DNA from 4 places in the Paenibacillus sp. alder61 genome. Region 1 is predicted to be linked to each of the others. Evidence: predicted binding sites of a transcription regulator. Region 1 holds the regulator's gene; each other region holds the start of a gene.
What was found. Region 1 encodes Rex, which represses fermentation and respiration genes when NADH is low (regulators of the CRP and FNR family bind a similar motif). Its sites were predicted from a motif close to TTGTGAAATATTTCACAA; they were not measured.
Positions count from the first base shown of each region.

Region 2: adhE (bifunctional acetaldehyde-CoA/alcohol dehydrogenase) is a predicted target of Rex. The motif match lies at 4,639-4,656, and genes of this name have one in related genera.
Region 3: LBW89_RS21260 (nitrate reductase subunit alpha) is a predicted target of Rex. The motif match lies at 3,650-3,667, and genes of this name have one in related genera.
Region 4: LBW89_RS13710 (formate/nitrite transporter family protein) is a predicted target of Rex. The motif match lies at 3,256-3,273, and genes of this name have one in related genera.

Region 1 covers NZ_JAIUDG010000015.1:32,125-39,886, reverse strand. Annotated here, with positions in the region: gene dinG (ATP-dependent DNA helicase DinG) at 1-2,561, shown strand, start outside; gene LBW89_RS16690 (redox-sensing transcriptional repressor Rex) at 2,597-3,259, shown strand; gene LBW89_RS16685 (amidohydrolase) at 3,237-4,535, shown strand; gene LBW89_RS16680 (DUF5590 domain-containing protein) at 4,587-5,072, shown strand; gene LBW89_RS16675 (hypothetical protein) at 5,294-5,827, shown strand; gene LBW89_RS16670 (AAA family ATPase) at 5,820-7,322, shown strand; gene LBW89_RS16665 (3-hydroxyacyl-CoA dehydrogenase family protein) at 7,460-7,762, shown strand, end outside.
Region 2 covers NZ_JAIUDG010000026.1:57,438-65,199, forward strand. Annotated here, with positions in the region: gene pflB (formate C-acetyltransferase) at 1-1,722, opposite strand, end outside; gene adhE (bifunctional acetaldehyde-CoA/alcohol dehydrogenase) at 1,977-4,592, opposite strand; gene LBW89_RS23225 (Crp/Fnr family transcriptional regulator) at 5,052-5,768, shown strand; gene LBW89_RS23230 (formate/nitrite transporter family protein) at 6,206-6,985, opposite strand; gene nirD (nitrite reductase small subunit NirD) at 7,029-7,367, opposite strand; gene nirB (nitrite reductase large subunit NirB) at 7,400-7,762, opposite strand, start outside.
Region 3 covers NZ_JAIUDG010000022.1:52,134-59,895, reverse strand. Annotated here, with positions in the region: gene LBW89_RS21260 (nitrate reductase subunit alpha) at 1-3,564, opposite strand, end outside; gene LBW89_RS21255 (hypothetical protein) at 4,455-4,964, opposite strand; gene LBW89_RS21250 (DUF2785 domain-containing protein) at 4,994-5,803, opposite strand; gene LBW89_RS21245 (alpha/beta fold hydrolase) at 5,805-6,215, opposite strand; gene LBW89_RS21240 (alpha/beta fold hydrolase) at 6,245-6,586, opposite strand; gene LBW89_RS21235 (VanZ family protein) at 6,598-7,011, opposite strand; gene LBW89_RS21230 (hypothetical protein) at 7,008-7,762, opposite strand, start outside.
Region 4 covers NZ_JAIUDG010000011.1:213,596-221,357, forward strand. Annotated here, with positions in the region: gene LBW89_RS13705 (molybdopterin-dependent oxidoreductase) at 1-1,511, opposite strand, end outside; gene LBW89_RS13710 (formate/nitrite transporter family protein) at 2,322-3,149, opposite strand; gene LBW89_RS13715 (HD domain-containing phosphohydrolase) at 3,369-4,520, shown strand; gene LBW89_RS13720 (FAD-dependent oxidoreductase) at 4,583-5,941, opposite strand; gene LBW89_RS13725 (iron ABC transporter permease) at 6,291-7,762, opposite strand, start outside.

The sequences.
Region 1 (7,762 bases):
TCGATAAAACGGGATATTTACCGTTTACGGGGCGGATTCTCGATACGATGGATTTCTTGAAAATCTTTTTTCCTTCCCTGACCACCTATCAATTGGGGATGGTGGCCGCCGAGTTCGGCGTGGAGCATGAACGCCCGCATCAGGCCGACAGCGACGCCTTGGCGACGGCTCTGATCTTCCTGAAATGCCTGGACGAGCTCAAGGAACTGCCGCTAATCGTGGTGCAGCGTCTGGCGGACCTGTTCGCCGGCGAGGACAGCGATCTCGGCTGGTTCTTCGACGCCATGCTGCAGGAGAAGGAACGGGAGGGGGAAGCGAGTCCGGACGGCTTCGTGTATTACCGCCAGTTTGCGCTGCAGGTCGACGACTGGATGGATATCGAACCGGCCAGAAGTGATCTGGTTCACAACCCGCTCAAGGACGTTTCATTCGAGCAGTTTATGGAACAGGTCCGGGACCGCCTCAAGACGAAGCTGCCGGACTACGAGGAACGCGAAGCGCAGAATATGATGCTGTCCGAAGTCAGCAAGGCGTTTGCCGAGGACAAGCATCTGCTGATCGAAGCCGGGACAGGGACGGGAAAGTCGCTGGGGTACCTTTTGCCGGCCATTTATCACAGTGTAAAGCAGGATGAGAAGGTGATGGTCAGCACGCACACGATCAATCTGCAGGAGCAGCTGAGGGAAAGGGATGTTCCCCTGCTTACCGAAGCGGTTCCGTTCCCATTCCGGGCCGCCGTGTTCAAAGGGCGACAGCACTATTTGTGTTTGCGCAAATTTGAACATAAAATTAATAGAAGAGACTTTGCTTCACCTAAAGAAGAAATCATCACCGCCGCCCAGATGATCGTGTGGTTGGCGCAAACCGAGACGGGCGACGACGAGGAGCTGAACCTCGGAAACCGTGGAGGAGATTTCTGGGAAACCGTGGCGAGCGAGTCGGACTCCTGCCTCGGCCGATCCTGTCCATGGTTTCGCAAGTGCTATTATCACAAAGCGAAGCATGAAGCCGGCGTAGCGGACGTCGTCATCACCAACCATTCCAAACTGTTTACCGATATTCAGGCCGGACACCAGCTGCTTCCGGGTTACGAACGGTTGGTCATCGATGAAGCCCATCATTTGGAGGAAGTCGCCGGGAAACACCTGGGGCTCCAGATGAAGTATTTCACCGTTGTTCACACGCTCACCCGGTTATTCAAGGACAGCAAGACCGGGCAATTCCCGAATTTGCGCATGATGTTGGATCAGTCGGGAAGCGAAAAGTCGGGCGAGTGGTGCTCCGTCATCGACGGGCTGTATCCGACCCTGGTCGATGTGAAGGAAGTCTGGGACCGCCTGGCGGATCAGATGTTCAGCCTAATGCCGGAACGCAGCGACGCGGCGCCTGGAGATCCGGGGCAATTCGTGCTGCGCCTGCTGCCCCAGAAGAGACCGAAGCAATGGGATACGCTGGCTGAGCTGGAGAACCAGATTTATGTCGCTCTGGGCGACGTGATCCGCAAAGCGGAAAGGCTGATCGGCGAGTTGAAGGACGATGAGCATGACTTCGGCTATGACAGCCTGATCACCGATATCGGCGGCTTATTGAAGGACCTTGCCACCGAGCGGGAGGCGCTCCGCTTCTTTATCAAGCTGGAAGACGCGAATACCGTCTACTGGATCGAAGGCAACGGGAATTACCGCAGCAAATCGCTGCAAATTTTTGCGGTGCCGATCGATGTGAGCGCCCAATTGAAGGAATTTTTCTTCAACAAGAAGAAGAGTGTAGTGATGACCTCGGCGACCCTCTCGGTCGACAAGTCTTTCCAGTATATGATCGATCAATTGGGGCTTGCCGAAGCGGCGGAGCAGGATCGGCTCAATACCGCCATGCTCCCGTCCCCGTTCAATTACAGGGAGCAGGCGCTGCTGGTCATTCCGCGGGATTTTCCAAGTGTGAAAGGCAGCGTCGGAGACGACTATTTTGTTTCCACGCTCGTTCGGTCCCTGGCCGATACGGCGACCGCCACCCATGGCAGGATGCTGGTTCTGTTTACGTCCTACCGAATGCTGCGGCAGGTGTATGACCCGCTGAAGGAATTGCTTTCCGAGCGGGGCATCACCGTGATCGGGCAAGGGATGGACAGCGGGAGCCGGACGAAGCTGACCCGCAGGTTCCAAGGGCAGCACGCTTCGGTTTTGCTCGGCACGAGCAGTTTCTGGGAAGGCGTCGATATACCCGGGGAGGCTTTAACGAGTCTAGCCATCGTCCGGCTGCCGTTCCAACCGCCGAACCATCCGCTGGTGGAAGCCAAGAGCGAGCGGCTGCAGCAAGAGAAGAAGAACCCGTTCATGAAGCTATCCGTTCCCCAGGCCGTCATCCGTTTTAAACAAGGTTTCGGCAGATTGGTCCGCTCTTCGCAGGATCGCGGGATCGTGGTGGTTTATGATACTCGGATCTTGGAATCTTATTACGGTAAATACTTTTTATATTCTTTGCCCGGACCGAAAATGGAGCATATGCCGCTGGAGCAGATGGTGCCGCGGATTTCGGAATGGCTCAACGCCGGGGAATCTTAAGTGTTCCTCAAATCGTGTACGTAGGGGGAAATTTGATGAAATCGGAAAAAATCTCGGATGCGGTGGTTCGCCGCCTGCCGGTGTACCTGCGTTTTCTCAATGAACTCAGCCGCCGGGAGGTGCCGACGGTATCCTCGCAGGAGCTTGGGCAGAAGCTGGATCTGAATCCGGCTCAAATCCGCAAAGACCTGGCTTATTTCGGCGATTTCGGCCGCAAAGGGATCGGCTACGACGTATCGTATCTGATCGAGAAAATCCGTCAAATTCTGAATTTGGATCAGCAGATTAACGTCGCTTTAATCGGGGCCGGTAACCTGGGCCAAGCGTTGTCGAATTATAACGCGTACTTGAAAGATAATATGAAGATTGTGGCGGTTTTTGACGCATCCCCTCACAAGATCGGGACGCAGATCAACAATATTACGATTCAGCCGATCGACGAGTTGGTCGATACGGTCCGAAGCAACAACATCCGAATCGGGATCATCACCGTTCCCGATGTGGAGGCGCAGCGGGTTGCCGATCAATTGGTGGCTGCGGGAATCGGAGCGATTCTGAATTTCGCGCCGACCATCTTAAAGGTACCCTCCGAAGTGCGCGTTCATGCGGCGGATTTCACAACCGATTTGATGAGTTTGGCCTATTATCTGGATGCTGGAAAGGAACATACGGAACATGACGCGAAAATGGCTGATTAAAGACGGGACCTTTGCGGTGCAGGATCAGAAGACCCCTGTCATTCGGGGCTATATGCTGGTCGAAGGAGACCGGATCACATATGTCGGAACGGAGCGGCCGCAGGGCGTGGAAGGGGCCGAGACGTTTGACGGCAAGGGCCTGTTGTTTCTCCCCGGCTTGATTAATACGCACGGTCACGCGGCGATGTCGCTTTTGCGCGGCTACGGCGACGACATGGTGCTTCAGGAGTGGCTGCAGGAGAAGATGTGGCCGATGGAAGCGAAATTTACCGGCGAGGATGTTTATTGGGGAACGGCGTTGTCCGTGCTGGAGATGTTGAAAGGCGGGACCACCACCTTTTTGGATATGTACGACCATATGGACCAGGCGGCTGCCGTGGTCGAAAAATCGGGAATCCGCGCCGTTCTAACGCGCGGTGTCATCGGGCTCTGCCCGCCTGAAGTGCAGCAAAGCAAGCTGAACGAGGCGGTCAATTTTGCGCGCGAGTGGCACGGCAAGGCCGACGGGAGAATCACCACGATGATTTCGCCGCATTCTCCATATACTTGTCCTCCGGATTACATTGAAAAAATTGTGCAAGCGGCGCATGATCTCGATTTGCCGATGCACACGCACATGTCGGAGACGAGAGCCGAGGTGGAGCAAAATGTGGCCGACTACGGCGTCCGCCCGGTTCAGCACCTGCTGAATCTCGGCATGTTCAGCCGGCCGACGCTGCTGGCCCATGCCGTCCACTTGACGGACGAGGAAATCGGCGTTTTGGCCGAGCACCGGGTCGCGATATCTCATAATCCCGGAAGCAACCTGAAGCTGGCTAGCGGCGTGGCCCGCGTTCCCGAGCTGCTCAAGGCCGGGGTTACCGTATCGCTGGGTACGGATGGACCTGCCAGCAACAATAACCTCGATATGTTCGAGGAAATTCGTCTGGCGGCACTGATTCATAAAGGCGTATCGGGAGACCCGACGGCAGTTCCGGCGGCTGAGGCGCTGCGCATGGGGACGGAATACGGGGCGAAGTCGTTATTTCTCCAGGATACGGGTCGACTCGCTGCCGGCATGAAGGCGGATTTTATCGCCCTGAACACGGAACAGGCGCATTTTCTGCCTCGTACGGACTATATTTCCCATATCGTGTATTCGGCAGGGCCGAAAGATGTGGAGCATGTTTGGGTGAACGGCAAGCAAGTGGTCAAACATGGCGCTTGTCTCACGCTCGACGAGGAGAAAGTAAGGTTTGAAGCCCAAGCAGCGTTTGAGCGCCTTCTCGGCCGATAAGACGATCTATAGGATGTTGATACTACGCCGATCGGGGAAAGGAAGAGAAGGTTGAGAAACAGAACCAAATGGATCTTGCTCTCCCTTCTGATACTGGGGCTCGTCCTCATCGGGCTTCACCGCTACTATCTTTTTGTTGAGCAGGATTTATGGCGGGGAGAGAAGCAAGCGATTCAGCGGGCGATGCAAGAAACTGGGCTGACGGAGGCCGATGAGGTGTGGAAATCCGTCTGGGATCAGGTATGCTGGGTCGTGCAGGGGAAGGACGAAAACGGCCGGGAAGTGATGGTCTGGCTGCCGGAAAAGGGGACTCCGGAAGTGAAACCCATGGACGAGGGCGTATCGGAAAGTCAGATCCGGAAAATCATTAAAGACAAATTTCCCGGGATCACCCCTGTACGACTGATGCCGGGCATTTACAACGACCAATATGTATGGCAGCTCTTTTACAAAGAGAAAGCTCATCATTATTACCGGTTCTTCCGTTTCAGCGATGGAGAGCCGTTGGAAGAAGTGTTTACTTTGCCCAACCGGTAACATATTATTTCGATTGAACGGATGAATAAATTTGTGTTTTTGCCAAAAAGCAGTCCTTCGGGGCTGTTTTTTTGATAAAATTTAAAATAAATTCACAACTTGATTCGAAATCGTATATACGATGTGATATACTCATCTTTGTAAGTTTATTTTGCATACTCGTCTACTATTCACTGATATACTATTCATTTATATTTTTGTACACCAAGGAGGACATCAACGTGAAATTGCGTGTTGGACCGATTGTGGCTAGTGTGGCCGTATCCGCACTGTTGTTGTTCGGAGGATGGTTTGCATATCGACATTGGGCTGTGGAGAGCCCGTTTGAACATAAAGTCAACGCTATGGAAGGTGTAAGAAGTGTACAAACGAATATTACCCCAAAACAGGTGGAGTTGAAACTCGATTTGGAACCCGGGACGGATTTGGGGAGCCTCGTTCAGCAAATTGAGCGGGAGGGCGGCAAGTGGATCGGGAGCCGCGAGGTGAAGGTGGTCGTGGAAGACAAAGCCTCCGAGAAGCTGAACGATTTGTGGGACAAGGCTTTGTTCCCGATTGCCCAAGCTATGGAAAAGAAGGAGTACACCGATATAACGACTACACTGGATGAACTGCAAAAGCAGGTTAAAGGCGTTTCGGCCAAAGCGGAAATGGACGAGAACAACGTGTACATTACACTGACGGATGGTCAGGCGAGCAAGTTTGTCATCTTGCCTCGCGTACCGCAAACTTTGGGGGTGTGGCCTAATGCGTAAATGGATGATCGAAGTTGCGGTTGGGTTCGTTCCCGTCCTGCTCATATTTTTAGCTTTTGTCGGTTTTAATGTCATTCCGCTGCTCGTCGGCCTCGTGATGGTCGGTGCGCTGCTGACAGCCGTTAAAATGCGCGGCGGAATCGTCGCCACCGCTTCCCAGGAACGCAAGCGGAAGAAGGTGGCGTCGCCCGGTTTGACATTTGAAGAAATCGGCGGCCAAGACAGTGCCAAGCAGGAGCTTCGTGAAGCCCTCGACTTTATGGTGCGTCATGAAGAGATCAAGAAGTTCGGCATCCGCCCGCTGAAAGGGATTCTGCTGACCGGCCCTCCGGGGACGGGGAAAACGCTGATGGCGAAAGCGGCGGCCCAGTACACGAACGCCGTGTTTGTCGCGGCATCGGGCAGTGAATTTGTGGAGATGTATGTAGGCGTGGGGGCCAGCCGGATCCGCGACTTGTTCAAGGACGCCCGCACGCGCGCGGCGAAGGAAAACAAGGAGAATGCCGTCATCTTTATCGATGAAATCGATGTGATCGGCGGCAAACGCGAAGGCGGCCAGCAGCGGGAGTATGATCAAACGCTGAACCAGCTGCTGACGGAAATGGACGGCATTTACACGTCCGACACGCCGCGGATTTTGTTGATCGCCGCCACGAACCGCAAAGAGATGCTGGACAGTGCGCTGCTGCGTCCGGGACGCTTTGACCGCCATATCCAGGTCGATCTGCCGGACAAGAAGGGCCGTCGTCATATACTCGAAATCCACGCGAAGAACAAACCGCTGGCGCCGGAAGTGAATCTGGATAAGGTCGCGGAGGAATCCTACGGCTTCTCCGGGGCACAGCTGGAGAGCGTGATGAACGAAGCGGCGATTTACGCGATGCGCGATCAATTGGAGGAAATCAAGCAGAGCCATCTTTCGATGGCGATCGATAAAGTGATGATGGGCGAAAAGACCGACCGTCAATCGACCGAAGAAGAGAAACGGCGCGTAGCCGTCCATGAGCTTGGCCATGCGGTCGCCGCGGAGGTCGTCGCTCCGGGAAGCGTCAACCAGGTTGCGCTTAGTCCGCGCGGCAGGGCCTTGGGATACGTGCGGCATAATCCCCAGGAGGAAAAGTACCTGTACACCAAGCCGTATATTGAGGGGCAGATTATCATCGCGCTCGCGGGGGCAGCGGCGGAGGAAATTTACTACGGCGGACGCAGTACCGGTTCCAGCAACGACTTCGAACAGGCGCTGAACCTGGTTCAGACGATGATGACGTCCGGGTTGACCTCGCTCGGCATCATAAATATGGACATGGTGACCAAAGAGGTTCTCATGAAGGAAAACGCCAAAATTCTGGACGAGCTTGCGGCTCGGACCAAACAGATTTTGATCGACCATGCGGCCGTGTTCGACCGCTCCCTGGAAATTTTGCTCAAAGAAGAGCGCCTTTCCGGCGATCAGTTCCGTTGTCAATTTCGTGACAGCTTCAATTTACCGGCATGATTTATCATGCCGGTTATTTTTTTTTACTTTTTGCTCGTGCTAAGATATTATTATATGTTGGGTATAAAATGATGTATTATTCGACATCAGGGGTACAATATTATGGAGAGACCATGAAAGGATGGAGCGAGAGAACCATGAACTTCAAAAGAATAGGTGTCATTGGTGGCGGCACGATGGGCCAAGGCATCAGCGAAATGCTGGCGGCCAAGGGTCTGGATGTGCTACTCGTGGAAGAAACGACGGAGAAATTAAACCATGCGTACAGCATGATCGAAACGAGCCTGGACAAGCAGCTTGAGAAATGGGCGATTACCAAGGCGGAGAAGAAGCTGATCTTATCCAAAATTCATAAGGTGACTCATTTTGCCGAACTCGGTACCTGCGATATGGTCATCGAGACCATTTCGGAGGATTTGAATGCCAAGCGGGAGGTATTC
Region 2 (7,762 bases), on a different contig from region 1:
ACGATCGTCATTGTTACCGTAGCAAGGATATTCACCTTCGATTTCGAAGTCGACGGCAATGCCTTGCTCGTTGCGGATCGGCTTCACTTTGGCGTACTTGATCGCGCTCAGCGAGTCGGCCGCTACCGACAGTCCGGCGATACCGCAAGCCATCGTACGAAGAATGTCACGATCATGCAGCGCCATCTCAATGCGTTCGTAGCAATATTTGTCATGCATATAGTGAATAACGTTAAGCGTATTTACATAGAGCTTGGCAAGCCATTCCATCATCGGTTTAAACCGTTTCATGACTTCGTTGTAGTCAAGATATTCGGAAGTGATCGCCGGGAATTCAGGAGCGACTTGCGCACCGGATTTCTCGTCTCTACCGCCGTTAATGGCGTACAGCAGCGCTTTGGCCAGGTTGGCGCGGGCACCGAAGAACTGCATTTGCTTGCCGATTTCCATCGCGGACACGCAGCAGGCGATACCGTAGTCGTCACCGTAGATCGGACGCATCAGATCGTCGTTCTCATATTGAATCGAGCTGGTTTCGATGGAAACCTTGGCGCAGTATTTCTTGAACGCTTCAGGCAATTTCTCCGACCACAGAACCGTCAGGTTCGGTTCCGGCGCTGGTCCCAGATTGTACAATGTATGCAGGAAACGGAAGCTGTTCTTGGTAACTTTGGTCGTACCGTGTACGGACATCCCGCCGATCGATTCGGTTACCCAGGTCGGGTCGCCGCTGAACAGCTCATTGTATTCCGGAGTGCGAAGGAATTTGACGATCCGCAGTTTCATGACGAAATGGTCGACAAGTTCCTGCGCGCTTTCCTCGGTAAGTGTGCCTTCAGCCAGGTCGCGTTCAATATAAGCATCAAGGAAGGAAGAAACACGGCCCAGGGACATTGCGGCTCCATCCTGTTCTTTGACGGCTGCCAAGTATCCGAAGTACAACCATTGGAAGGCTTCTTTGGCGTTCTCCGCCGGTCTCGAAATATCGAACCCGTACATTTGACCGAGTTGCTTCAACTCATCCAGAGCGCGGATTTGCTCGGACAATTCTTCACGAAGGCGAATTACGTCTTCGTCAATGACGTCCACTTCAAGATCCTTCAGCTCTTTTTGTTTTTGCTTGATCAGGAAGTCCACGCCGTAAAGGGCGACGCGGCGGTAGTCCCCGATAATCCGGCCGCGGCCGTAAGCATCCGGAAGCCCGGTAATGATCCCCGCTTTACGCGCGGCTCTCATGTCGGAAGTATAGGCGTCGAACACGCCCTGGTTATGTGTTTTGCGAATCTTGGTGAACATATCTACAATCTCGCCCGGCAGGTCAAAACCGTAAGCCTTGCAAGAATTAATGACCATGTTAATACCGCCAAAAGGATGGATCGTCCGTTGGAAAGGGGCATCCCCTTGCACGCCTACGATCTGTTCCTTCTCTTTGTCCAAGTAACCGGGATTATGGGAAACAATCGTCGAAGGTTTATGAACGTCCACATCCAAAACGCCGCCCGCTTCTCTCTCCTTCTTGGACAGATCGGAAATGATGTCCCACAGCGCTTTGGTATTGGCTGTGGCGCCTTTCAGGAAGGATTCGTCTCCTTCATATGGCTTAATGTTCGTATCGATGAAGTCCCGTGTGTTCACTTCCCTCATCCATTTGCCTTTCTTAAATCCTCTCCAAGCCGTCTTAACTTCTTGCGTGTTTTGTACTTCTCTCTCGATCACCGACATCTTAATCCCTCCATATATATTTGAAGTGCGCGGCGTTGAAGGATGCTTTCCGCGCCTCACGATCCCTTAAATTTGTGATAATTTTCACATTTTAGACACTGATAAGTCCTTGATCTGATGTTGATGATCTCCGCTGAACTTACCAACGTACTAGGGATCATTTATATTTATATGATATAACAATCCCCTTAGAAAGATTGTGACAAATATCACACAAGGTGATATTTGTCACGTTGTTCGAGCCTTTTGTTCACTTATTCTTCAAATCTTCCGTAGAAGGCGTCCCGGTAAACTTCGGCCAGCTCCGATACCAATGGCAGCTTCGGATTGGCTGTCGTACATTGGTCTTCAAAAGCGCGGTCGGCCAAATAGTCAACCCGCGATTCGAAATCCTTCGGATCGAAGCCGAGTTCCTGGAAGGTTTCCGGAATGCCCAGTTTTCTGTTCAGATCGCGAATCGCATTGATCAAGCTCTTCACGCCTTCTTCCGTAGTACGGGCCGGTAGTCCAAGGATGCGGGCAATCTCGGCATACCGTTCGTCGGCAACGAAGTTCGTGTATTTAGGCCAAGCCGCGAATTTGGTCGGCTTCTTGGCATTATAGCGGATGACGTGCGGCATCAGGATCGCATTGGTCCGGCCGTGAGCGGTATGATATTGGCCGCCCCATTTATGCGCCAAGCTGTGGTTGATCCCCAGGAACGCGTTCGCGAAGGCCATACCTGCCAGTGTCGAAGCATTGTGCATTTTTTCCCGGGCCAGCTTGTCGCCGGTCAAAGCCGACTTCTCAAGGTATTGGAACACCAATTGAATCGCTTTGATCGCAAGGCCGTCCGTATAGTCGTTAGCCATAACCGATACATAAGCTTCGATCGCGTGCGTCAATACGTCCATCCCTGTATCGGCCACCGCGGTTTTCGGCAAGCTGTACACGAATTCCGGATCGATGATCGCCACATCCGGAGTCAGCTCGTAATCGGCCAAAGGATATTTCGTGTTGCCGTTGATTTTATCCGTGATGACCGCGAACGAAGTGACTTCCGAACCTGTACCCGAAGTGGTCGGGATCGCCACGAATTTCGCTTTTTGGCCCAGGCGCGGATACTTGTAAATCCGTTTGCGGATATCCATGAATTTTTGCTTCAAGTTGTGGAAATCCGTGTCCGGATACTCATAGAACAGCCACATGCCTTTCGCTGCATCCATCGGCGACCCCCCGCCGAGTGCGATAATGCAGTCAGGCTGGAATTTCGCCATGAGTTCGGTACCGCGTTCTACCGTCGTTGTCGATGGATCCGGCTCCACGTCGGAGAACACTTCGATAGCGACAGGTGTCTGACGTTGACGCAGATAGTGCTCTACTCTTTCCACGTAGCCCAGTTTTACCATCATCGGGTCGGTTACGATCAGCACACGGGAAATATCCGGCATTTTGGCAAGATATTGAGTCGAGTTTTTCTCGAAATAAATCTTGCTCGGCACTTTGAACCATTGCATATTCACGGTACGGTGATTCACCCTTTTCACATTGATCAGATTTACAGCCGTTACGTTCGACGATGTCGAGTTGCGTCCGTAAGATCCGCAGCCCAGTGTCAACGATGGAAGATTCGTATTGTAAATGTCGCCGATACCGCCTTGCGAAGATGGCTGGTTCACCAAGATCCGGCACGTCGGCATCCGGTCCGAGAATTTTTGGATAATTTCATCATTATTCGAATGAATGACCGAGGAATGGCCCATGCCGCCGAATTGTACGACTTCCAACGCGCGTTCGATCCCTTGCTCGGCCGTTTTCACCTTGTAGCAGGCAAGCACCGGGCTCAGCTTCTCGGCGGACAACGGGAATTTAGGTCCCACACCCTCGATTTCGGCTACGAGAATTTTCGTTCCCGCCGGAACGTCAATGCCGCACATTTCCGCAATCTTGACGGCCGGTTGACCCACGATGCTCGGATTAACCGCACATTTGTCGGCGATAATCGCTCCCGCGGTCAATTTGGCGGCTTCGTCCTTGTTCACGAAGTAGCAGCCGTTGGCGATCATTTTTTTCTTCACTTGATCAAAAATCGGTTCTTCAATAATCACCGCTTGCTCGGATGCGCAGATCATACCGTTGTCAAACGTCTTGGACAGAATCAGGTCGTTCACCGCTTGATCCAGGTTTGCACTCTTCTCGATGAAGCAAGGCACGTTGCCGGGGCCTACGCCGAGGGCCGGTTTGCCGCAGCTGTAAGCCGCTTTGACCATCGCCGATCCGCCGGTAGCCAGGATGCAGGCCACGTCGGGATGATTCATCAACGCGTTGGTCCGATCCATCGAAGGGTTCTCGATCCACTGGATACAGTCGGCCGGAGCCCCGTGTTTGATGGCGGCTTCGAGCAAGATCTTCGCCGCTTCCGCGCTGCATTTTTGAGCGGACGGATGAAATCCGAAGATGATCGGGTTCCGCGTCTTGATCGCGATCAGCGATTTGAAAATGGTGGTGGATGTCGGGTTCGTTACCGGTGTGATCCCCATGATGATACCGACCGGTTCGGCGATTTTCTGGAAGCTGTCGAATTGGTTGTCTTCAATAACGCCTACCGTTTTGTCGTATTTGATGCTGTGATAAATGTATTCGGTCGCAAACATGTTCTTGATGATTTTGTCTTCATAAACGCCGCGCCCGGTTTCCTCTACGGCCATCTTCGCCAGATGCATATGTTTGTCGAGTCCGGCCAGGGCCATCGCCTGCACGATTTTGTCGATTTGTTCCTGATCCATGGTCATGAACGCTTCGGAAGCTTTCTTCGCCTTGTCAATCAAAGTTTGGGTGTACTGCTGTGCATCCGGAGCTGCTTTTGTCGTCGCGTCATTCTTTACGGCCATTTCTCTCATCCTCCTAAGTGGGGTTATGGATAAACCTTTTATCTAATTGTGAATTATTTCACTTTGTGGTTTATCCTTATGAAGCCTTGCGCTTCTCTTGATGGTTAAAGCATACCACATCAGGTCCGGTTTGTATAGTGAAATTTTTCACGTAGTTTAAAAATATTTTGATTTACTTTCATTTTATCTGTTTGTTTTTTCAAAACTCATTTTCATTCCTTATCATAAAACAGTGAGGAGAGCCCCTTCTTCATATGATGTTCCTCTCCATTTCCGGCAGTTATTTCTGTATCATGAATCACATGGATAGTGAAATAAATCAACCTCAAAAAGTGAAAATAGTCACAATGTTAAAATTTCGACACTTTTTCAGCCTTTACAGGCCACTCAAACATGAAGAAACGTTATATAATTAATTTAAATTTTCAGATAACTTAGGAGTGCAAAGGGGAAATTAAAATGAGTGAAATGGTGAGCACCACACAGCCCCGCGGCAATACTAGCTGCTTTACAGAGCAAAATTTCAACCGGCTACTTGTAACGATGAAAGACAAGACGTACCCCGAAGGAACCCATCTTTTTTGGGAGGGCGACTTTTCCGATAAACTGTTCTACGTGAAGCGCGGCCGGATCAAATTGACGAAATCCACCGACGAAGGCAAAGAGTTGATCCTATACATGTACGGACGCGGCGATATGGTCGGCCAGGCCGATCCTTTCTTCAGCACCAAGCACAGCTTCACCGCCGAAGTCATCGAGGACAGCGAAATCGGCGTTATCGAACAGAAGGATCTTGAAATCATGATTTGCCAACACTGCGATTTCGCCATCGACTTTATGAAATGGATGGGAATCCACCACCGCCTGACACAGACCAAATTCCGCGACTTGATGATGTACGGCAAACCCGGCGCCCTCTGCTCGACTCTGATCCGTTTGAGCAACACTTACGGCGAACAGCACGGTGACAACATTCTGATCAACAAGAAGATCACGCACACCGACCTGTCCAACATGATCGGCGCCACACGCGAGAGTGTAAACCGGATGCTAAGCGATCTGCGCAAGAAAGACGCGTTGGAATACGAGAACGGGATGATTGTGATCAAGGATTTGGTCATGCTCCAGGACATTTGCCATTGCGAACTGTGCCCGAACGAGATCTGCCGAATCTGACTCGATTGTCTAAGCAGCCTGGAAGATGAGGACTCCAGGCTGCTTGCCGGTTTTGAAGTTCATGAGGTCATGATGTTCAAAATCGCTCTCGACTCCCCCTATCTATTCAACCAGCCTCGTGGCCATCCCCCGAAAAGGCTTCTTCTAAATCCCCTACGTTGTTATCCGCTATAGAACAATAGCCCTTATCCGATTCATGTTCTTATCGAAATGTAATTTCTCCCCGATTCTTTCCTGCCGGCTATACGGACTTCAGCCTCTCCGTTTCTTCGAAATGACGCTTCCTCATCGTGAACTTTCCGAGAATTACACAATCCATATGTCCGCTTCAAATCAAGCTAGGGTTGCCTTAACCTAACATAAAAAACATAAAAAAACGCCCCACCGGATTATCCCGTTGAGGCGGTCAGTCTGTAACAATACAACTGTTTCTTCAATTATTTCTTCCGAACCGGCGAGATGAACCAATAGGCCATACCGACAAACACGGCGCCTCCGACAATATTCCCGAGCGTGACCGGGATCATATTGTGGAACCAGCCTGCAAGGCTGACCGTTTCCGGGTGGTTCGGCAGGAGCACGGACAAACTGAGCAAGGTCATGTTGGCGACGCTATGCTCATACCCGCTGGCGATAAAGGCGTAAAGACACCACCAGATCAGCACCAGCTTGGAAATGTCGTCCTTCGCCCGGTTCGCCATCCAGATAGCGAGGCAGACGAGCCAGTTACACAAAATGCCGCGGAAGAACAGTTCCATTACAGGAGCGCCCATCTTCTTGGCCGCCGACGCAAACAGGAGATGCTCCGGCGCCGCGGTTTTAAACAACCCCGAACCAACGATAAGCAAACACAGGATGATCGCTCCTACCAGATTGCCGAGGAACACGATCCCCCAGTTTTTCAGGGTATCCCCTACCGTCGTTCTTTTGGCCAACGTACTTGCCGTAAAGAACATATTGTTTCCGGTGAACAGTTCGGAACCGGCGAAGATGACCAGGGTCAGCGCGATCCCGAAGGACATCCCCATGACCATCGTCTGAAACGGGGATTTGGCGGCGGCCAACGGGGCCCCGACGCTGAATATCAGGATAATCCCCAAGCCTACGTAAGCCCCCGCCAAAAGCGTGGATACAAAATATCGGAGCAGGCTTTCATTCATTTTCTCCTTTTTCTTAACGGCTGCTTCTACAATGGTCTCGACACTTTGCGTAAACATCGTCTCTTCCTCCCCAAACTCTCTCCTCAAAAAATGTACTGCTCTATTGCGGTTGGAGCGCCCCTGCCGCAATCCAGACTTGGCCGTCCTCCACCTTTACCGGTACCATTTCCGCTCGCCCGGTATCCGGAGCCTGGACAAGCCCCGTAGTCAAGTCGATTTTCCAGTCGTACAGCGGGTCGTACAAATAGTGTCCGGACACGATGCCTTCCGCAAGCGGTCCGCCTTTGGGATGGGGATTCTTGTTCAAAGCGGCGAATACCCGTCCGTCCGAGAGACGGAAGACGGCGATCTGCCGTCCCCCGGCCTCTACGACGCGGCCGATTTGAACCAGAAATTCATCCAACGCTCCGACAGGGTAAAACTCCTTCTCTTTTTCCATACTCACATTCTCTCCTTTCTTTCGCGCGATTCTTATAATTGATTGCTGACCTCGAGGCGATTGAACAACTTGCCGCTTTGCTCGCCTTCGCGAAGCATTTTCTTCCAAGGGTCTTCCACTTGCTTGAGCGCGAACTCGATCCGTTCCATCAACGCCTTGCGGTTCTCGGGATCATCCACCACCGCGGCTTTGATCGCATCCAATCCGATGCGCTCCACCCATTCCGAGGTTCTTTCCAGGTAGTTCCCGGTTTCCCGGTAGTATTGCATGACGGCCCCGACAATTTCAATCAGCTCATCGTCGGTTTTCACCTTGCAGAGCGAATCCGCAAGCCGCGCCTTAATCCCGCCGTTGCCGCCGACAAAGATTTCCCAGCCGCCGTCGTTGCCGACGAT
Region 3 (7,762 bases), on a different contig from region 1:
GCCGACGAGCTGCGTCGGCTTGAGATGAATCCGCGTCGGCGCATTGTGGCTGCCGCCCCGCTCGTTCGTGATCGATGAGCCCGGAACGTTGATATGTTTGTCCTGGGCATGATACATGAACATCGTGCCTTTCGGCATCCGGTGGCTCACGACGGCCCGGGCCGTTACGACCCCGTTGCGGTTGTAAACTTCCAACCAGTCGTTATCGCCGATCTGGTGCGCTTCCGCGTCTTCCCGGCTGATCCAGACCGTCGGACCGCCGCGGAACAACGTCAGCATGTGCTGGTTATCTTGATAGGTGCTGTGAATGTTCCATTTGCCGTGCGGCGTCAAATATCTCAGCACCAGCGTATCTTTGCCTCCGGTCACCTGTTTGTCGCGGGGGCCGAACACCATCGGCGGCAAAGTCGGCTTATAAACCGGCAGCGATTCGCCATACTGGATGAAGATCTCGTGATCCAGATAAAAATGCTGGCGTCCCGTCAGCGTGCGGAACGGCACGAGACGTTCGATATTCGTCGTAAACGGCGAATATCTGCGGCCCGATTTGTTGGAGCCGCTGAACACCGGCGTTGGAATTACTTCCCGCGGCTGCGCGGTGATGCCGGCGAACGTAATCTTCTCGGCCGCCCGGTCCGCGGAGATGTCTTTCAGCTGCACGCCCGTGTCCTGCTCGGCGGCTTCCCAGGCCCGCTGCGAAACCCGGCCGTTCGTCGCTGACGAAATATGCAGCACCGCGTTCGCCGCGTGTCTGGCCGTATGCAGCTTCGGCCGGCCGTTTTTGATCGTTTCGTCAAAATACGTGCCGTTGATTTTCTTCAATTCCTCGTACTCTTCCTTCACGGAGAAGGAAACGCCGTGCGCTCCGACCTTGCCGTTCTCCAGGTTTGGTCCGAGGGTGACGTATTTATTGTAAATTTGCGTATAATCGCGCTCGACCACCGTAAAGCCCGGCATCGTTTTGCCGAGGACCGGTTCGACCTCGCCCTTCCTCCAGTCCTTCACCAAGCCGTACGGCTGGGCGATTTCAGCCTGGGAATCGTGTCCCAGCGGAGAAGTGACGATATCCTTGTAAACCCCCGGCAGATGGGTCTTGGCCATCTCCGAGAACGTATAGGCCAGCGCCCGGTAAATATCCCAATCGGATCTCGATTCCCATAACGGGTCGATCGCCGGATTGAACGGATGCACGAACGGATGCATATCCGTCGACGATAAATCGACCTTCTCATACCAGGTAGCCGCCGGAAGGACGACGTCCGCGTACATCGGAGTGGCGGTCATCCGGAAATCCAGTGCGACGAGCAAGTCGAGCTTGCCCTCCACTTCATCACGCCAAACGATTTCCTGCGGCTTCTCCTCTTCGTTCGGCGTGGACAACAGTCCGTTGCTCGTGCCGAGCAGATGCTTCATGAAGAACTCCTGCCCTTTGGCGGAGCTGGAGATCAGGTTCGACCGCCAAACGAACAGCGTGCGCGGGAAGTTCTCCGGCGCATCCGGGTCCTCGACGGCGAACTTCGTTTCGCCCGATACGACCTGCTCATAGGCATGCCGGATAATATCGGCATTATCCGTGAGCCCTTTGGCCGCGGCCTCTTCGGCGAAGGCCAGGCTGCTCTTGTTGAACTGCGGATAGGACGGCAGCCAGCCGAGCCTTGCGGCCAGGACGTTGTAATCCGCGGGATGGGTATAGTCGATCGGCCCGCCGGTCGGTGATTTCAGCGACGCGTTGCTCATCTCTTCGTATTTCCACTGATCCGTGGCGAAATAGAAGAACGATGTCGCGTTCTGCAGCCGAGGCGGCGCCTGCCAGTCCCGGGCGAACGCGATCGAGGACCAGCCTTCGATCGGCCGGCATTTCTCCTGGCCGACATAGTGGGCCCAGCCGCCCCCGTTGACCCCTTGGGACGCGGTCAAAATGACCAGGTTTAAGATCGACCGGTAAATCGTGTCGCTGTTAAACCAGTGATTGATCCCGGCGCCCATGATGATCATGGATCGGCCGCCGGTGTCCAAGGAGTTCTGGGCGAATTCGCGGGCGATCTGCACAACCAGCGACGCCTTGACGCCCGTAATCCGCTCCTGCCATGCCGGTGTATAGTGGGAATCCGCATCTTCATATCCCGCCGCAGCCAGTCTGCAGCCGGGCCGGTTCACGCCGTACTGGCTGAGCATCAGATCGTACACGGTGGCGACCAAGCGGGTCGAGCCGTCGGCCAAGGTAACTTCCTTCACCGGAATCGTACGGTTGAACGTCCCGTTGCCGGCGTGGTCAAAGAACGGGAAGACGATTTCCGTCCATTCCGCCCCGTGCGTCTCAACGGACAAGGCCGGTTCGATCTTCGTGCCGTCCCCGCGCTCCAGGATCAGATTCCACTTCACTTCTTTTTCCCAGCGCTGGCCCATCGTTCCGTTCGGCACCAGAATTTCATCAGCCGCTTCGTCCAAAATGACGGGTTTCCACTCCGCATGCTCCGAGGTATCGCCCAGATCGCTCGCCCGCAGGAAGCGCCCGGCTTTATACTTGTCTTCGTGCGGCTCCAACATAATCAGGAACGGCATATCCGTGTACTGCTTGGCATAGTTCAGGAACATCGGCTCCTGGCGCCGCACATAAAATTCGTCCAGGATGACGTGCGTCATCGCCTGTGCCAACGCGGCATCCGTCCCCGGATGCGGGGCCAGCCAGTTGTCGGCGAATTTGACGTTCTCCGCATGGTCTGGGGCGACGGAGACGACCTTCGTCCCTTTATAACGGACTTCCGTCATAAAGTGGACATCCGGCGTCCGCGTTAAGGGGACATTCGAGCCCCACATCATCAGGTAGCCGGAGTTGTACCAATCCGACGATTCCGGCACATCGGTCTGCTCGCCCCAAATTTGCGGCGATGCCGGCGGAAGGTCCGCATACCAGTCATAGAAGCTGAGCATCTCTCCGCCAAGCAGGGAAATGAAGCGCGCGCCCGAGGCGTAGCTGATCATCGACATGGCCGGGATCGGCGTAAAGCCGGCGATGCGGTCGGGGCCGTATTTTTTGATGGTATAGATCAATTGCGCGGAGATCAGTTCGGACGCCAAATCCCACGTGACCCGGACATGACCGCCCTTTCCGCGGGCTTGTTTGTACGATTTCGCCGTTTCCGGGTTCTCTACGATACTGGCCCAGGCTTTCACCGGGTCGCCGTGCTTGGCTAAAGCTTCCGTCCACAAACGCAGCAGACGTCCGCGCATATAAGGATATTTCACGCGGAGCGGGCTGTACTCGTACCAGGAGAACGAGGCGCCGCGCGGGCATCCGCGGGGTTCAAATTCCGGCATATCGGGACCGCAGGACGGGTAATCGATCTGCTGGTTTTCCCAGGTGATAATCCCGTTCTTCACAAAAACCTTCCAGCTACAGGATCCGGTGCAGTTCACGCCGTGCGTGGTGCGAACAACCTTGTCGTGCGACCAGCGGCCGCGGTACATGTTCTCCCATTCCCGGCTTTTTTCCTCAAGAATCGACCAATTTCCCGAATAGCTTTCCGTCGGTTTAAAAAATCTCAAGCCTGTTTTTCTTTTCATGTGAAGCGATCACTCCTTCGTCCAGAATGAATCATTTGGAGGGGAATCCATCAGCGTTCATTCTTCTAATCCCATTATGAAAGGGTTGCGCTTTGGTTCACATAAGGGAAATCCCTGATGATCCGGGTAAAAACCCTGTTCACAAAAACGACGCAAAAAAGCCTCGAAAAGAGTGATCTTTGTCGAGGCTTTTTGACCTGCTGTGTATAGGGAATTTACCCGGTCCACTAGGGACCGCTCCCGTCCCGGGCTACTCTGGGGCTGTTGCGGACCGTTTGAGGCCGCACGCCCCGCCGACGGATTTCTAACGGACGCAATAGCAGCTATTTCGCACTTTTGGGCCGATTTCGAAATCTAACGGACACAGTAGCCGCTATTTCGTGAACCCCCCGCCTTTTCGGGGGCGGAGGACGCAAATAGCGGCTATTAGTTCCGTTAGCATCCGATGCATAGGAAGCGCCGGGTTCGTTTGGGGACGTTTGGGGCCGCTCGGGGTGCTCTTGAGGCCGCGCTCCCCGCCGCCGGATTTCTAACGGACGCAATAGCAGCTATTTCGCACTTTTGGGCCGATTTCGAAGTCTAACGGACACAGTAGCCGCTATTTCGTGATATCCCCGCCTTTTCGGGGGCGGAGGACGCAAATAGCGGCTATTAGTTCCGTTAGATTCTCAGAATCGCCGTTTATCGCAAAATAGCCGCTATTAGTTCCGTTAGCATCCGTTGCATAGGGAGCGCCGGGGACGTTTGGGGCCGCTCGGGATGCTCTTGAGGCCGCACACCCCGCCGCCGGAATTCTAACGGACGCAGTAGCGGCTATTTCGCACTTTTGGGCCGATTTCGAGTCTAACGGACACAGTAGCCGCTATTTCGTGATATCCCCGGCGCTCGGCTCAAGAACAATAAGTGCACCAAAACACCCGTTCCGCCGGCACGGCTGAATCGGATGGCGTCAAATGAATAATCAGGTCGCACTCTTCCGTTCCGATGCGTTTGTCTTGATCCACGTCATAGAACTGAACGATCTCCACGCGATATCGGCCGTTTTCCAGTTCGATCCGGTATTGGGAACAGTTCCGGTCCGGGATTTCTTCGTCCTCAAATTGGGCGGCCATCGTCAAGCAATCGTAGTCCACCAAGTACAATGACCCTTCCGTTACTTCAAGGAAGCCTTCGGCCCGCCGGAGGTATGGTCCAGCCGGTGATTCCCCGTCCACCCGGACGTCAACCTTCCAGGAATGCTCAATGCCTTCCTCGGTCATCTGGCAAACCAGCAGATGCCCGTCCTTCATCTCGTCTCCGAAATGTCGTAACAGTCCTTCAAGTTCCCAATCTTCGTCCACAAACGACCGATACGTATCCGGATTGGCCATGCCGATAAAACTCGTATCGCCCGATTTCATATGAAACTTCATGAAAGGCCCTCCCCTTTTTAAATTTGACCCAAGGCATGAACAATCGCCTTTGCGATTTTGGAGTCCTTGTTCTGCTCCGCACATTTAAAATAGACGCTTCTCAAAAGATTTCGCACGTTCCCGCGAATAATGCTGTCTTCGGGATATTTTCCGATGGTGTTAAACTTCGTTACTTTATGCACCCAGGCTACTATCGGATCATCGCCCAAAAGACCTTTCTTGATGATCGTATTTACGACTTCCGCCATCCTTTCATCTTCACCATCGACAAAGTAATGCGTATTTACCTGGATTTTTTCGAGGATTAGTTCCATGATCGCAAGCTGATCGTTTCTCGTTATGCCTCGACATTTTACGAGGGTTTCGAAAGCATCGGAGGTATGAGCCACCGCATGTGCCCACCCCTTAGCCTCCACGTACCCTCTCAAATCGTTCTCCTCTCTAAAATAGCGGCAGAGCCGCTCAAAAACATGGCGAATATCTTCCTCGGATAAAAAGGGCCTGGAAAGATGGCATTCCAGGATAAGCGGAGATATCAACACCGAAAAGGAGCGGGTAAACACCGTGTCCTCATCCGAACTCCCCAGTCCAAGGAACAGGTGGTCCTCGTCAAGACTTGTATAGAGCATATTTTTCATCGTTTCCGGACTTAACACGTTTCTCTGGATCCAATGATAAAAAGTAAAATAGATAAGATCATCCCGTAGCTCGAAATCGATGGAGCCGATTTCACGCAGCATCTCCTCCACCAACCGCTCCGTGTCCGTTCCTTCGGGGATCTTATTGTCATGTTCTTTAATGTCTTGCAACAACTGCTTTAACTCCATGTCATCCTCCTATACCAACGGTAAAAAGACCGTTCGGCAACCTCTTCTCCTGAATCCAGGATTCCACCGTTTCATTGAAGAACATCGGTCTCGCTAATGGAAAGCCGTGTCCGAAGCCCATACCGATAACTCCCTGACTTCCTTGAAGGTTTATCAGGAGGTCTTTCGCCGAACGCATCATGATTTTCTTCTCCCCTTGTCCTACGGTAATCAACACTTTGGCACGCGTCTGCTTAAAGCTGTCCGGAATGGCGAAAGACATATTCTCTTTGAGTATTTCCGTAAGCAATTCCGGTCCGATCTTTAGAGAATCCTCGTAGTACTGTTCAAACATGTCTTTGTCTATGTATAGCTGCTTGGCCTGGAGTTTGGCAAATGCCCGGTACCGCAGCAAACCGTGCGTCATTCTCACGGAGGTTCCAATCCACGGCTGTATCCAAGTCAAGGGACGGTTAACGCGCTATTGATGACCGCGTAGTCGGCTAACCAGGGATCGAGACTTAGCATTTTGACGATAACTTGGGTGCCGAGTGAAAATCCAACCAATGTGATGGGGGCCCCGTTTTGATTTGATTTTATCAAGGATAGGATTTCCTCGGCGCTTTGGGACATGCTGAACGTCCGGCTTTCGCTTTCGCCGTGCCCGGGCAAATCCGGCACTAAACAGCGGTAGTCACGAAAGAAGAACTCCACCTGTTTCTCCCACATCCAGCCGCCGACGCCCCCGCCATGCAGAAATACCAGCAGCGGTGCCCGACTTGGTCCGACATCTCTATAGAACAACCCTAAGGTAATCACCTCCCGGATCTTTTGAGAATGAGGTACAAGCCATAACCAAGAAGGAAGCCGAGCGTGTTTAATATAAAATCATCGATGTCCCAGCTTCCCCTTTTGGTGAGTAACTGTAAAGACTCCAGCACGAAGACGCCACTTAAAAATAGGCACAACGATTTAAGTAGCAGTCTCCCCTCCTTCAGAAAGAGAGGAAGCAGCACCCCGTAGGGCACAAAAACCCCGACATTACCAACCAAGTTCATCATCCACACTTTAGGACTAAAATGGTCTACCTGCAAAAACTGACGAATGGTACATAAGGGCTTTAAGTTAAATAAATAACCGGGCTGGGGCTCTCTACCGAATCCGAACAGCATCCAATAGCCGATCAGTAAAGTGTAGCCCGTTATAACCAGAAAAACGACTCTTCTCATGGAGCGCTAGGTCTGTATTTATTGTATCGCTGAAGTTCTTCGCGCTTTACGTCCGCAACTTCTTCAACCGTTCCGCCTTTCACGGAATAGCGGTGCAATTTGAATTGATCCGAAGGCTGTTCACTGATGGCGTCGATCACTTCACCGTCCGTACTCCACAAAATATAAGCTGTCGAAATATATGGGGCATCTTCCGCCAAATTCAGTGCGGTTTCTTTTTCAAAATCGTACGCTGCAATACTGCTGGAACTTGTATCGCCGTAGGCGTAAGCCAAAATGCTTCCATCCGGCGACCAGTTGTAGGCGTGGATCGTCTCAACTCCCTCGTTTTTCCCGGAGGCCAGCTGATTAAGATTTATTTGATCCCCGTTCTCCAGATTGAGAATGAGGATCTCATGGCCAACGTTGTTCTGAAAAAGATCCACGGCCAAAAATTTCCCGGTTACGGACAGAGCCATGGCTTCGACCGAGCTTGGTTCACGTTCCGGTTTAAGCGAATAGGTCTTCCCATTGGTTTTCACGCTCAATGCGTGCACTTCCTTCGGCGACTTCTCAATCACCAACTCGACATGGCCCGACATCCAGACTACCTTGCCCTCCTGCGCTTCCTGCTTGATTTCCAAATCAGGCTCGTAATAGGCCAAGCTATTTTCTACGGTCTCATTCGTGGCCGGATCGCTCTTCTCGCCCTGCTTCATCTCCGTTCCTGAAGAAGCCGGTTTTTCCTGCAGGCGATCTGCCGCTGTATTTC
Region 4 (7,762 bases), on a different contig from region 1:
AGCGTAACGGTCCGCAAATACGGGTTGGCCGGATAATCGAGCGCCTGGCGGATCAGATCCTCTTCCGTATCGCGGAACGCCGCCCCTTCAAAACCCATAGCGGCCGCCAGAAGACGAAATACTTCCACATTGCTTTTGCTCTCGCCCTGCGCAGGGATGACCGGCTCTTGAATTTGTACGTAGTGATGCCAATAAGAGGCGTAAAGGTCCGTATTTTCAAAGGTGGATGTGGCCGGCAGGACAATATCCGCATACTTGGCCGTATCCGTCAGGAACAGATCGTGCACAACGGTAAACAAGTCCTCGCGGCTTAAGCCGCGTTCCACCTTCCCGGTGTCCGGAGCGACGACCGCCGGGTTCGCACAGTACACGAACAGCCCATATATCGGCGGGTCCAGCGTCAGCAGCGCCTCGCCGATACGGTTCATGCTTATCGTCCGGGCCGCCGGATTCGGCCGCAGATCCGGGCGTTCCAACGCCTCCGCGTTCATTTTGTTATAACCCCCGTTAGACTTGTACGCTCCGCCGCCGGGAACGAGCCACTGCCCGGTCAGCGCCGGCAAGCAACTGATGGTCCGTACCGTCATTCCGCCGTTGTCATGGTGCTGGAGGCCGTTGCCGATATGGATGTACGCCGGAGAGGTTTCGCCGTACATGACGGCCAGTTGGACGATGTCATCCGCCGGCACGCCGGTGATCGCCGAAACGCGCTCCGGCGTGTACTGCTTCACATGCTCGCGCAGTTCGGCATAGCCGGTTGTGTAGCGCTCCATGAACGGTTCGTTGACGAGACCGCGTTCGAACAGAACATGCATCATACCGAGCGCAAGCGCGCTGTCCGTCCCCGGGTACAGCGGGATAAACCAGTCCGCCCGCTGCCCTGTGCGATTGCGGTGCACGTCGATGACCACAAGCTGCGCTCCCTGCTTGCGGGCCTTTTCGATCAAGGCGATCTGGTGCATGTTCGTACTGACCAAATTGCCGCCCCAAATGATAATCAGCTTCGCCTTAACCGTATCCTCCGGACTGGTGCCCCCGCCGAAGCCCATCGTATACTTCCAGCCGGCGCTTCCCGCGGAATTGCAAATCCCCTGCTGCAATTGGGACGACCCCAGCCGGTTGAAAAAGCGCCGGTCCATGCCGTCCACACTAAGAATCCCCATGTTGCCGTAGAAGCTGTACGGAAGAATGCTCTCCGGACCATGCTCTTTAATCAGCTTGCGATATCTATCGGCGATTTCGGCCAACGCCTCATCCCAACTGATCCGCTCGAACTTCCCCTCGCCTTTGCGCCCCACCCGTCTCAGCGGATAGAGCACGCGCTCCGGATGGTAGACCCGCTCGGTCATGTTCCGCACCTTGTTGCAGATGGCCCCCTGGGTAATCGGGTGGTCGGGGTTTCCCGTCACCTTGACGATTTTTCCGTTCTCTTTATGCAGCAGCAAACCGCAGGTGTCCGGGCAATCCAGTGGACACACCGCGGGAAAAATTCCGTTCTCCTCACGAATCATAACTTCGTCCCCCATCTCAAACTAGCAGATTCTATAATCTTAGAAAAAAGACGGAACGATGTCTACTGGTTCCCCGTAAGACATTATAGAAAGAGAGCATGAGAATACGCGCTCTCGCTCGAAAAGTACACATTCTCAAGCCCGCGGACCTCCAAATCGTATTGGGCCTATGGCGGTCAAGGTGTCGGTGCACTCCAATATCTCCAGCAACTCCAACCGATCCCGCTCCTTCAACTCCAAAAAGATGCAAATCTGCAGGTATTTTAGGCCGATTCCCGAGGGGATACGGAAAAAGATGCAAATCTGCAGGTTTTTCTAGCGATATGAGAGAAACGGGCCTACTTCGTCGAAAATTCCTGCAGATTTGCAGGAATTTTGAAATTGAGGTTCATAATAGGAATAAAACATGCAGATTTGCAGGAATTTTATGTTTAACCAAGGTTGCCTTCAGAGGGCACTGATAATAAGGAGGATTTCGGCGCTTTGTCCCTCGCATGCCCCTCTCGAACAGACACAGGAGGAGTAAGCGGGACCGGGTCTATAAAGGCATTACGCGCCGCTAATTTGTCGAATTCGCTTCATAAAGGTGAAATAGCGGTCTTTCAGCGTCTTATTTTTGGGAAAAACGGACCAAAACCCGATTTTGGGGTCCGGTGCCGGGAAATAGGCCCTTTTAGACCGCTATCTAACCGCGGAGCCGAGTCAGCCCGAAATAGCGCCTCTAAAGGCCGCTAATCCGAAAACTACATCAAAAAGACGGCCTCCCGCAGGAGACCGTCTCTCAATCGAGCCACAGCGGCAACCGGCTTCTTACGCGTGCTTGCTCACCGGCGCGGTCACGGCATCGCCGGCCGCCTCCGCTTTCTTTCCTCCGTCTTTCAGGTAAGCAGTCCAATAGGCTCCGGCGACGAACAGCGCGCCCCCCGTCAAGTTGCCGAGCCAAACCGGCACAAAGTTCTTGAGATATTCCCCCCAGGAGAAATATCCCTCGAAGATCGCTGCGGGAATCAGGAACATATTGGCCACGACGTGCTGAAATCCGATCGCGACAAAGGCCATCGTCGGGAACCAGATGCCGAGGATTTTACCGCTCATATTATCCGCTCCGTATGAAAGCCAAACGGCTAGCGCCACCAACCAGTTGCAGCCGATTCCGGACACAAAAGCCTGCAGGAAGCCGGCCTCCAGCTTATGCCCGGCCATCTCCACAAGCTTCTCCAAGTACACGCCATCCGAAGTCAAGCCGACGATATGACCGAAGAAGTAAGCGACAAACAGGGCGCCCACAAAATTGCTCAAGGTAATGAGTACCAGATTTTTGCACATCTCCCCGGTCGAAATCCTCCGGGCCATCCGCGACAACGGCACGGCCATCATATTTCCGGTCAACAGCTCTCCTCCGGCCAGCAGCACAAGGATCAGGCCGATCGGAAACACCGAGGCCCCGATAAAATTGGCGAAGCTGCCCCATTCTTTCGGCGCGCCGGCGATGACGCGAATATCCAGCAGGAACCCGAGCGCGATAAAGGCTCCGCCCAAAAAGCCGAGCACCAGCACCGTCAGCAGAGGATTGTGGGCTTTTTTCACCCCCATGTCAACCGTCACTTTCGCAATTTGATCCGGTTTGTTGTATGCCATTCTCTCCATTCTCCTTTAGAAGCAGTCCATGAACTGCGGTCTTTACGTTCATTGTATCTTGGCCCCTGGTACGGATAAGTAACATTAGTCACGTTACCGCTTTCAATAGTGAAATATTTCACGTAATATCCCTGCAAAAAAATGCTTTGTGCGACGTAATGCAATGAAGTATCTTGGACTTAGGAAAAAAACGGTAATACGGAAGGAAGGTGCAGGCATATGGATTCTCAACAAAACAGGTTGATGGAGCAACCCGACACGGAAACGCTGCTGCGAATGATTTTCCAATATGCGGCCAGGATCGCCAACGAGCGTCACCTTGACCGGATTCTGATGCATATGGCCGACCTGGGGCGGGGGATGATCGGGGCCGACCGCTGTACCGTCTGGCTGCTCGACCGTCAGAGAAATGAACTGTGGACCACGGCCGCTCACGGGGTTCGGGAGCTTCGGATCCCTGCCGATGCCGGGCTCGTCGGGCTCGCGGTCGCCACGGGCCAACCGTTGTTCATCGATGACGCCTACACGAATGAGCCCTACGGCCACCTTCTGAAACACGGTGCGCTCCGAACCGACAAAGAGACCGGGTACCGTACAAAAGCGCTGCTGGTCATTCCGTTCGGCAACAGCGAAGGCGAGATCATCGGCTGCTTCCAGGCGGTCAACAAATTGACCCCGCCGGGCGTTTTCACCGAAAAAGATTTGGAGTACCTTACGCTCGCCGCATCCTATTCCGGCAAATCCCTGGAATCGGCCATGCTTTTAAACGAAATCGAAGAGACGCAAAAAGAAATTATCCTCTCCATGGGCGAGATCGGTGAAATGCGCAGCCGGGAAACCGGGCACCATGTCAGAAGAGTCGCGGAATATTCCCATATCCTTGCGCTCGGCTACGGACTCCCGCCCGATCAGGCGGAGATGCTGCGCATCGCCTCTCCGATGCATGATATCGGAAAGGTCGCCATTCCCGACGCCATCCTCAACAAACCCGGCAAATTGACGCCGGAAGAGTTCTCCGTCATGCAGACCCATACCGAGATCGGTTATCGGATGCTGAAAAAATCCCCCCGCCCCCTGATGCAGACCGCGGCCATTGTCGCCCACCAGCACCACGAAAAATGGGACGGCAGCGGATATCCGCAAGGCTTGTCCGGCGAAAGCATCCACATCTTCGGTCGCATTACGGCGATCGCCGACGTTTTTGATGCGCTGGGCAGCGAACGTACTTACAAAAAAGCATGGCCTTTGGACAAAATTATTGCCCTGCTGCGCGAAGAACGCGGACATCATTTCGACCCGGCCCTCGTGGATGTCTTCCTCGATCGGTTGCCCGAATTGCTGGAGATTCGGCGGGCTTATACCGAAGACTAAAACAGCCGCCCCTGAATGCACCCGGGACGGCTGTTCGAAAACCATGGGAGGTAAAGTTAAAGTTAAACGGTAACGGCCTCGCGTGCCGGCACTTCCGGCAGCGCGGCCAAGCCGGCGCTGTTAAGGAAGTTCCACGGTTTGTTGTAATGCGGCTGGAAGAAGAAGTCGACGAAGGCCAGCTCCTCCATTTTCATGCCGTTTTGGATACAGACCGAAATGGTATTGATCGATTGGGTCAGATCGACTTTCGACATGATTTGAGCTCCGAGAATCCGGCGCGTGTCTTTTTCGTAAACAACCTTCAGCATGACCGGTTCATGCGTCGGCATAAACTCCGGACGGTAGTTGTCGGTAATCATGACCGCCTCCGCGTCGATGCCCGCTTCCTTCGCCGAGGCTTCCGTCATCCCGGTACCGGCAATATTGTCCTCATAAATTTTGATCCCTGATGTGCCTTGCGTTCCCATATATTTGACGGTCGGGGCAACCAGGTTGCGGGCAACCAGCGTTCCCATCCGAACCGCGTTGGTGGCCAGCGGAATGTAGGCGTGCTCCCGGGTCGGATTGTAAAAGACCGCGCAGCTGTCGCCCGCCGCATAAACATCCGGTTTGCTGGTCCGCATGTACTCGTCGACGATAATCGCGCCGTTGCCGAGCATATCCACTTGACCCTTCAACAGCTCGGTATTCGGGCGGAAGCCGATGCAGAGAATCACCAGGTCGGCTTTATATTCCCCGCGGTCCGTGACCACCGTGCTTACTTTTCCTTCACCGACAAACTTGGTCACCTTTTGGTTCAAAGCCAGCGTAATCCCGTGATCGCTCAACGATTGCTCGATTTTGTCCGTATATTCGGCATCGAGGTATTTGCTCAGGATGCGCTCTTCCGCATCGATCAGCGTCACTTGTTTACCGTTCAATTGGAAAGCTTCCACCAGCTCGACGCCGATGTAACCCGCGCCAACCACAACGATATTATTGGCTTGTTTCGACTTTTCTATAATGGTGTTCGAGTGATTGAAATTTTTCGAGAGCAGGATGTTTTCGAGCTCAATGCCTTCAAATTTAGGGACGACCGGCCACGATCCCGTCGTCACGATCAACTTGTCGAACGTATCTTCAAACTCGGTTCCGTTCTCCAGATTGCGGGCGCGCAGCGTCTTGCTCTCCGTATCGACCGCGATGACTTCATGCCGCATGTTCGTTTTGACGCCCAATTCCGCGAGTTGGGCCGGCGACGAATAAAACAGACCCTGCGGGTCCTTAACCATTCCCCCTACATAGAGGGCAATCCCGCACGAAAGGAAAGAAATATTATCATTGCGTTCGTAAACGGTGATCTCGGCTTCGGGATAAAGCTTGGCGGTATTTACAATAGCTGCGGTTCCTGCGTGGGTACATCCGATCACGGCGACTTTCATGGTTTCTTCCTCCTCAATTTCCCATCGTCCTTAAAATCGTAACGATCAGGGTTATCTCTTGTGAAATATGTCACTTATAACATAACGACTTTGTGATTTCGTTCACCTTATGACTCTATTATAGTGTGACATTTTTCACATTGCAAGTGGCAAACGGGATATTCTTGAAATATTAACAATTTAAAATAAAATTTTAAGCACTAAGAGTCGGCGGCTTTGTAGCTTCATCTTCCGGGGTCTGTCTTCTCGGGGCAAAATACCGCTATCTCTATTGTTCCAGCTCCCGCACAAAATTACCCGCCGAATAACAGAAAAACCGGCCGGTGATTTCCGGTCGGTTTTCCTTTTCTTATTTGGCGCCGGCGCGGCTCCCTGCCGAGCGCATCAACCATAGGAAGTACGGCGCGCCGAGCAGGGCCACAACCAGGCCGGACGGTATTTCCTTGGGCGCGAGCAGCACCCGCCCCACCAGATCCGCAAGCACCAGGAATACGGCCCCCAGCAGGGCCGAGAGCAGAATCAGCTTGCGGTTCGCGTTCGGCACGAGCAAGCGGGCCGCGTGCGGCGCCAGCAGGCCGACGAAGCCGACGGTGCCGACCGTCGCGACGGCCGACGCCGCCAGCGCCGCGCCCAGCAGGCCGCCGAGCAGACGCGTCCGCTCCGCGGAGACGCCGAGGTTGATCGCGGGGGCGTCCCCGAGCGCGAGCAGGTCCAGCCGGCGGGCCAGCACCCAGGCGAGCGGCAGCAGCGCCAGCGGCCAGGCGAACAGCCAGGCCAGCTCCTCCCAACCGCGGGCATAGGTACTGCCCGAAAGCCAGGTGAGCGCCGAGGCCACCCGCAGCTGGGCCTTGACCACCAGCGCCTGAATGCCGGCGGAAGCGAAGGCGGACACCGCCATGCCGATCAGCGCCACTTTGGCCGGCTGCAGCCCGCCTTTGCGGCTGATCGCGAAGATCACCAGCGCCGCGCCCACCGCGCCGGTGAAAGCCGCCGCCGGCACGAGCGCGCCCGGCAGCTGGGGCAGCGCAATCAGGAAGACGAGCGCGCCCAGGCCGGCGCCGGACGTCACGCCGATCACCGAAGGATCGGCGAGCGGATTGCGCACGACGCCCTGCAGCAGCGTCCCGCTCCCGGCCAGCGAGGCCCCGGCGAGGGCCGCGATCAGCAGGCGAGGCAGCCTCGTTTCGATCACCATGTAATGGGTGATCTTGCTCGCCTCGCCGCGAAACGCGGCCCACACTTCCGGCAGCGGCACGGTCTTGCCGCCGAAGACGAGGCCGGCGCCCAGCGCGAGCAGCAGCAGAAGCCCCGCCCCCGCCAGCAGGGCGGGGTAGGGCAGGGAGCGGCGGAAGCCCGCTCCCATGCCGGAGGAGGCGCCCTGCACGTCGCCGCGCGTCGGCTTCATGCGGTACACGAGCCAAACCAGCCACGGCGCGCCGAGCGCCGCCGTCGCGGAGCCGGCCGGCAGCAGGCCGAAGGCCGGCTCCAGCAGCAGCACGGCCAGATCGGCCGCCACCAGCACGATCGCCCCCCAGATCGCTGCGCCCGGGATCAGCAGCCTATGGCGGTGCAGTCCCATCAGGCGCAGCAAATGCGGTGCGATCAGGCCGACGAAGCCGATCGGCCCCACTGCGCTGACCGTGACCGCAGCCAGCAGTACGGCGGTCAACACGCTGATGGTACGCGTCGCGGCGATACGCTGGCCCAGCGATTTGCCGACCTCCTCGTCCATCAGAAGGACGTCGAGGTTGCGGCTGAACAGCGCGGCAAGCAGCAGCCCGCCCGCAACCCACGGCCAGATCGCCGTAACGTTCTGCCAGT